DNA from 3 places in the Planococcus sp. MB-3u-03 genome. Region 1 is predicted to be linked to each of the others. Evidence: riboswitches for the same ligand, from Rfam matches in the RefSeq annotation. Region 1 holds a riboswitch; each other region holds the start of a gene.

Region 1 (2,268 bases):
GGCACGACGACAGATACTTTGATTTCGGAAGTGCTGACCATTTTCACCGGTACGTCTTGAGCGCGGAGAATATCGAACATTTTTGCCGCGACACCCGGATTCGATACCATGCCGGATCCGACGATCGACACTTTCGCCAATCCGGTTTCGATATCGATGGCGTTATAGCCGATCTGCTCCTGCGCTTCCGACAATACGCGCTGCGCTTCTGCCAGGCTATCTTCTTTGATCGAGAAGGAGACCGACGGAGGAAATTCCTCACTGATGCTTTGAACGATGATGTCGACATCGATCAAATGATCCGCCAGAGTCGTGAAGATGTTGGCAAGCGACCCGTTAAATGGCTTCGTATAGCTGACAGTGATGCGGGCGATGTCTTTTTCGAATGCCACACCGCGCACGATTAGATTTTTTTCCACAGTGATCACCTCTTGTATGATAGTTCCCGGTTCATCCGAGTAGCTGGCCCTTACAGAGAGGGGCACTTGGTTATTCTTGGCGAATTCCACGGCGCGCGGATGAAGGACTCCCGCTCCGAGATTGGCCAGTTCGAGCATTTCGTCGTATGAAATCTGTTCAAGTTTGCGTGCGCCTGTGACATAACGCGGGTCGGACGTGTAAACTCCGTCAACATCTGTGTAGATCTCGCATTTTTCAGCACCAAGCGCCGCCGCCAGCGCTACAGCGGTCGTATCGGATCCGCCGCGGCCAAGCGTCGTGATGTTGCCGCTCTTGTCGACGCCCTGGAATCCTGCGACCACGCAGAACAAGCCGAGGTCAAGTGCCTCCTCCAAACGCTGGGTATGGATTGTTTCGATGCGCGCATTGCGCGGAACGGATTCCGTTTCGATGCCCGCCTGCCAGCCTGTGAAACTCAATGCATCGTGGCCGAGTTTTTTGAACGCCATCGCCAAAAGGGAAATGGTCACTTGTTCACCTGTCGCCAGCAGCATGTCCATTTCACGCTTTGGCGGCTCAGCGGAAATCTCTCCCGCAAGGCCAAGCAGCGTGTCTGTCGTTTTGCCCATTGCCGAGACAACGATGACGACACGCTTGCCTTGTTGTTTTTCCCGGATGGCACGTCTTGCCACGCCGACGATTTTCTCCGGAGACGCCACTGACGTCCCCCCAAATTTCATTACAATTGTTGTCATTTTCTCCACTCCCACTTAAGATAAGTGGCCCTCAATAAAAAAGAGGCAACTCGCCGATTGCCCGGCAAGCTACCTCTCTTCTCATGTACGATTTCAAACGTCCATGTGAGATAGCCCTCCAGAGTCAAACTCTGACAGCCCTGCATCTCTTAAATGCAGGACCAGCATACGCGCAAGCAGTGCGCCGTAAACTTCGGCGAGCGTCCCTTTTGGCATCCTTCACAGATTCTGCAAATCTCGGAATGCTTACTATTGACGTCCGCTCCTCTATCATCACTTTTTACAAGTGATTCAATTGTGTTATTACAATACCACGAAGTTATTCCTGTTGCAACGGCTGTTCTTTGAAATGCCGTTCAATTTCCATGGCCAGTTTCTCGGGAATGCCGGCCTGCTGGATCTCTCCGGCGTTCGCTTCCTTGATTTTTCGCACGGAACCGAAATGCTTCAGCAATTGCTGCTTGCGTTTCGGGCCGACACCTTGCAAACCGTCGAGCGCAGACTGAATCGAATTCTTGCCGCGCAATTGGCGGTGGAACGTGATGACAAAGCGGTGGACTTCGTCTTGGATGCGCTGCAATAAATAAAACGCTTCACTAGTCCGCTTGAGTTCCACCATTTCGACGGGGTTGCCGTACAAAAGCTGAGACGTTTGGTGCTTGGCATCTTTTGCAAGCCCTGCAATCGGGATATCGAGTCCGAGTTCGTCTTCGATGATTTCACGCGCCGATTCGATTTGGCCTTTGCCCCATCGATGATGATCAAGTCGGGCAGCGGCAAGCCGTCCTTCAACACGCGGCTGTAGCGTCTGCGGACTACTTCACGCATCGCCGCATAATCATCGGGCTTCTGAGCGGAGCGGGTTTGTACTTCCGGTAATCTTTCTTCGATGGTTTGCCGTCAATAAAGACGACCATCGCCGACACCGCGTCCGCACCTTGGATATGGGAGTTATCGAACGCTTCGATACGCAGCGGCGTGTGGATGTTCATCGCTTCGCCGAGTTCATTGCACGCACCGACTGTCCGTTCTTCCTGGCGCTCTAGCAATTGGAATTTCTCCTTGATGGCGATTTCCGCATTCTTGCGCGCAAGCAGCACCAAATCTTTCTTCT
Region 2 (2,268 bases), 1.5 Mb from region 1:
AAAGTCGGCTCAACATACTCCATGCCTTCTTCAGCGAACACTTCCGCCCAAACCTCTTCCGTATCTGCGAGGACGACCGATACGAAATCGGCAAGTTCTTCTTCCCGCTCACTTGCCACATACGGTTCCGAAGTAGAAGCTCCTCCGCCATCGCCGAGTATCGCTCCTGGGTCGCCCCCGAGAAACGTGATCAACAGGACAATCAGCAAGCCGCCGATCCCGCCGCCGGCAAGAACCGGCCCGCCAACACCGCGCCCTCTCCTGTCTTCTACATTCCTGCTGCCCGCTCGTCCTTTCCATTTCATAACCGAAACCCTCTTTCCGCATTCATTTTTATAAAGCTATACCCGTTTCACCGGAAACTTTAATCCCATCTCGGCAAGCGGTAGACCAAAAATCGTTCGCGCGGATCTTCCGCTTCAACTGGAAGCTCAATGTCACCGGTCAATTCAAAAGCGGTGCGGCGTTCGAGGAAATCGGTATACTCGAGTGCGGGATAAAATAAAATTACTTCGACTTCCCGGGGATGATCGGCTACTGATGCCAAAATCTTATCTATTACCGTCATGAACACCGGATCGGAAAACGGATTGAAAAAATAAAACCAGCGATCTTCCGGATGGATTTCATAATCCTGTGCGTAGCCGTTGATGAATTCGATGTCCGCCTTCCCCTTAAAGCGCTGTAAATTCCGCAGCGCGGCTTCGTGCAGCGATGGGTCGACTTCCACTCCCGCTGACGGCGTCCCGAATACACGATGCGCAAAAAAGTTCAAGCGTCCTTTGCCGCTGCCGAAATCGACCAGCCTGCCGCTGCCCTTAAGCGGATGCGCCTTGAACAATCTATCCAGCCACGCATAGGGCGTCACTTCGAAACGGTGCTCATGCATCGACGCATTAAAGCCCATTTGTTCGCCACCGGTTTGGATATTCAATTGCCGGTCCATTTGATGATCGTCCATCTGATTGCCTCCTTTTATCCAGTGAGATCAATTAAAGCCGCAGCTTACTATTCCCACATTTTGCAAAATAAAAAATGCTTTTTCTCTTGCCATTCCCATTTCTTTCTGTTATATTACAGCTAATTCAATAATTTCTTGCTTCCTTAGCGGAGCGAGGATAGAGGCGCAAAAACCATCAGTACGCAATCCGAGGAGTATGAGCTCTTAGGACGATTGCCGAAAGGGGGATTTGCCGAAGCGGCAGGATGCTCATATTCCTGTGCGCTGGTTCTGCACTGAAGAAGTGCCGGACTGTCATATAGGAAACTATATGGAGGGCTATCTGACGAACAGGAACGATTGGTAAACATTGTTTCTAACGGCAGCAACGGGCCCCCGTTGCTGCCTTTTTGTTTACTCCGGACCGGCCCCCACCTCTAACTTTTGAAAAAAACTTAGAAAAGGGTGTGTTCTCTATGAAATTCGGTCAAGTGATCACTGCGATGGCGACGCCATTCGACTCAGACGGTGAAATCGATTTTCAGGCAACAACAAATCTCGTGGAATATCTAATCAATAACGGTTCGGACGGCATCGTCGTCGCCGGGACGACCGGCGAATCGCCGACTTTGTCGACAGACGAAAAAGTGGCGCTGTTCGTCCATGTCGTCACCGTAGCAGACGGGCGCGCGAAAATCATCGCGGGCACCGGCTCAAACAACACGCGCGCATCGGTCGCCTTGACCCAGCAGGCAGAGCAAGCGGGCGTCGATGGCATCATGCTCGTCACTCCTTACTATAACAAACCCTCACAGGAAGGCATGTACCGCCATTTTGAAGCGATCGCAAACGCGACGACGCTTCCGGTCATGCTCTATAATATTCCGGGCCGCAGCGTCGTCAATCTATCGGTCGATACCATCGTCCGCCTATCGCTTATCGACAATATCACCTGCGTGAAAGAAGCAAGCGGCGATTTAGATGCCGCTTCTGAAATCATCGAACGCACAAGCGGCGACTTTGCCGTCTACAGCGGCGATGACAGCCTGACCTTGCCGATGCTTTCTATCGGCGGAACAGGCATCGTCTCGGTCGCATCGCATATCATCGGCAATGAAATGCAGGAGATGGTTAAATTGTTCCGCACAGGCGATACAGCTGGAGCCGCCGCGCTTCACCGCAAATTGCTGCCGACGATGAAAGCTTTGTTCGCAGCACCGAGCCCGAGCCCGGTCAAAGCGGCACTCAACCTATCGGGTGTCCCGGTTGGCGGCGTGCGCTTGCCGATGCTCGCTTTAACAGAAGAAGAAACCGCCACTTTGCAGCAA
Region 3 (2,268 bases), 190 kb from region 1:
CATCGTAACGAATGATGGCACGAAAATCGGGCTCATCGCTGCAACTGCAGAATTCACCCCGTTTTACCGCCGCCTCGGTTGGCAAGTGACGAGCGGCAGGGAAGCCATCAAACGGGAAGCGACGGAAATCCGCCAATCGGTCGATTTCCTTATCTGCATGTCCCATCTCGGCATTCGGGAAGATGAACTGTTGGCAGCGGAATGCCCCGAACTCGACATCATTTTGGGGGCTCATACCCACCATCTCTTCCATCAAGGAAAAGAAATCGGCGGGACCTTGCTCGGCGCAGCCGGCAAGTTCGGCTATTACATCGGCCATATTGAAATTGATATAAAGACACGCAAGATGACAGCGGAAGTGATCGAGACCGACCAGTTGCCGGAAGCCGATGAAGGGTTCAATGAATACTTGGTCGGCGTCGGCAAGCAGCAAATGGCTGAGACGGTATTTTTCAACGAACAGCATTTGAAAGCTGAATGGTTCAAGCCCTCTCCTATGGCTGAGCTGTTTGGCGATGCACTGGTCTCGTTCGCCTCGGCAGATTGTGGATTGTTCAATGCCGGCATTTTCATGGAAGATATGCCGCAAGGGGAGATGACGCGCTATGATTTCCACCGCATGCTGCCGCATCCGATCAATCCGTGCGTGATCGATCTCAGCGGCGCGGAGCTGAAGGAAATTTACCTCCAATCCTTGAACGAAGACTGGCCGCAGCTCGAGCTCAAAGGCATGGGCTTTCGGGGAGCGGTGTTCGGCCGAATGATCCATAGCGGAATGGCTATGGACGATCATCAATTGATGGTCGGCGGCAAGCCTGCCGACCCAGATCGCATCTACCGGCTGGCGACGCTTGACCTGTTTACATTTGGCTATTTTTCCCGGCATTGAAGCGTGCGCCGAAAAGCTATTTCATGCCTGAGTTCCTGCGTGACGTCTTTGGTGATTATTTTCGCATGAAAACTGTTAAATAGAAGGAACATTCAAAATGGACTGTTAGTTGATTTCAAGTGCTTTTGGGCTATGCTTTTTATGAATTAGATATCGATGGGTAGAGGCTGCAGCCTTCATCAGTAGAATGTGCGAGTTTGACCGCGTAGACCGCATTCGAAAGGGAAGCTTGCCGAAATTACCGTCTCCGGGTCAAGGGCGGCGATTGGGGACATTTCGAACAGGAATGCCACTGTCATTTGCAGTTAACTGCGGATGGAGAGCTACAGGGTTGTTTGATGCTTGTGCACACAGACGAATTGTAGGAAGCCGGTTTATCCATTGGATAAGCCGGCTTTTTGGTCTAAGCCTTACCATCAAAATGAATAGGAGGAAATCTAATTATGGAAAATACAATCTTTTCGATTCTGCCGCCGATTATCGCGATTGCGATGGTGCTGTTGACGCGTCGTGTATTGCTGTCGCTCGGCGTCGGCATCGTAGCGGCTGCGCTTATCCTGACATCGTTTGCCCCGGTTGAGGCAGTGAATGAATTATTCACTTCGTTTGCGGTGATCTTTTGGAACGAAGGCTTTAACGCTTACAATGTCTTCATCATCTTGTTCTTATTGCTGCTAGGGGTCATTACAGCATTCGTCAGCCTGTCTGGAGGCAGCCATGCGTTTGCCGATTGGGCATCTGCGCGCGTGAAAACACGCCGCGGGGCGAAGTTGGTTACCGTATTTCTTGGCATTTTGATTTTCATTGATGATTATTTCAATGCATTGGCCGTTGGGCAAGTTGCACGGCCGATTACGGACCGCTATAAAGTATCATGTGCAAAACTAGCTTATTTCATCGATTCCACTGCTGCACCAATTTGTGTCGTGTCTCCCGTATCCAGCTGGGGAGCTGCGATCATCGGCATCATCGGGACGATCCTGGCTGGACAGACCTTCCTGGATTATTCTGCCCTGGAAGCGTTCCTATGGATGGCACCGATGAACTTCTACGTCATCGCGGCACTTGCCATCGTGTTCTTCGTCGCAATCCGTGATGTGGATTTCGGGGAAATGAAAAAACATGAACGCCTGGCAATTACAGAAGGCCAGTTGTTCAATCCAAATAAAGTGATTCCTGGGGAAATGAAAGAAGATTTCCCGAGCCATTCACACGGCCGCGTCCGCGATTTGCTCTTGCCGATCTTGTTATTGATCGTCGGAACGGTCGCAGCGATGATGTGGACGGGTTATGTAAATGCCGATAGAGTATTTGACATATGGCTCATTTTTGAAAACACGGATGTTCCTTTGTCCTTGCTTGCCGGTGGGTTGATCGGG

Evidence for each region. Region 1 has a riboswitch for lysine ahead of CW734_RS08250 (aspartate kinase). Riboswitches for the same ligand answer to the same signal wherever they lie in the genome.
Region 2: linked by a shared signal. The riboswitch ahead of dapA (4-hydroxy-tetrahydrodipicolinate synthase) and the one ahead of CW734_RS08250 (aspartate kinase) in region 1 are both predicted to bind lysine.
Region 3: linked by a shared signal. The riboswitch ahead of CW734_RS07250 (Na+/H+ antiporter NhaC family protein) and the one ahead of CW734_RS08250 (aspartate kinase) in region 1 are both predicted to bind lysine.

Annotation. Positions count from the first base shown of each region.
Region 1 is NZ_CP025135.1:1,389,478-1,391,745, reverse strand. It holds gene CW734_RS08250 (aspartate kinase) at 1-1,154, opposite strand, end outside; lysine riboswitch at 1,258-1,432, opposite strand; partial or broken gene uvrC (excinuclease ABC subunit UvrC) at 1,474-2,268, opposite strand, start outside.
Region 2 is NZ_CP025135.1:2,938,827-2,941,094, forward strand. It holds gene ypfJ (KPN_02809 family neutral zinc metallopeptidase) at 1-305, opposite strand, end outside; gene CW734_RS15920 (class I SAM-dependent methyltransferase) at 365-961, opposite strand; lysine riboswitch at 1,112-1,290, shown strand; gene dapA (4-hydroxy-tetrahydrodipicolinate synthase) at 1,417-2,268, shown strand, end outside.
Region 3 is NZ_CP025135.1:1,202,947-1,205,214, forward strand. It holds gene CW734_RS07245 (bifunctional metallophosphatase/5'-nucleotidase) at 1-889, shown strand, start outside; lysine riboswitch at 1,043-1,223, shown strand; gene CW734_RS07250 (Na+/H+ antiporter NhaC family protein) at 1,333-2,268, shown strand, end outside.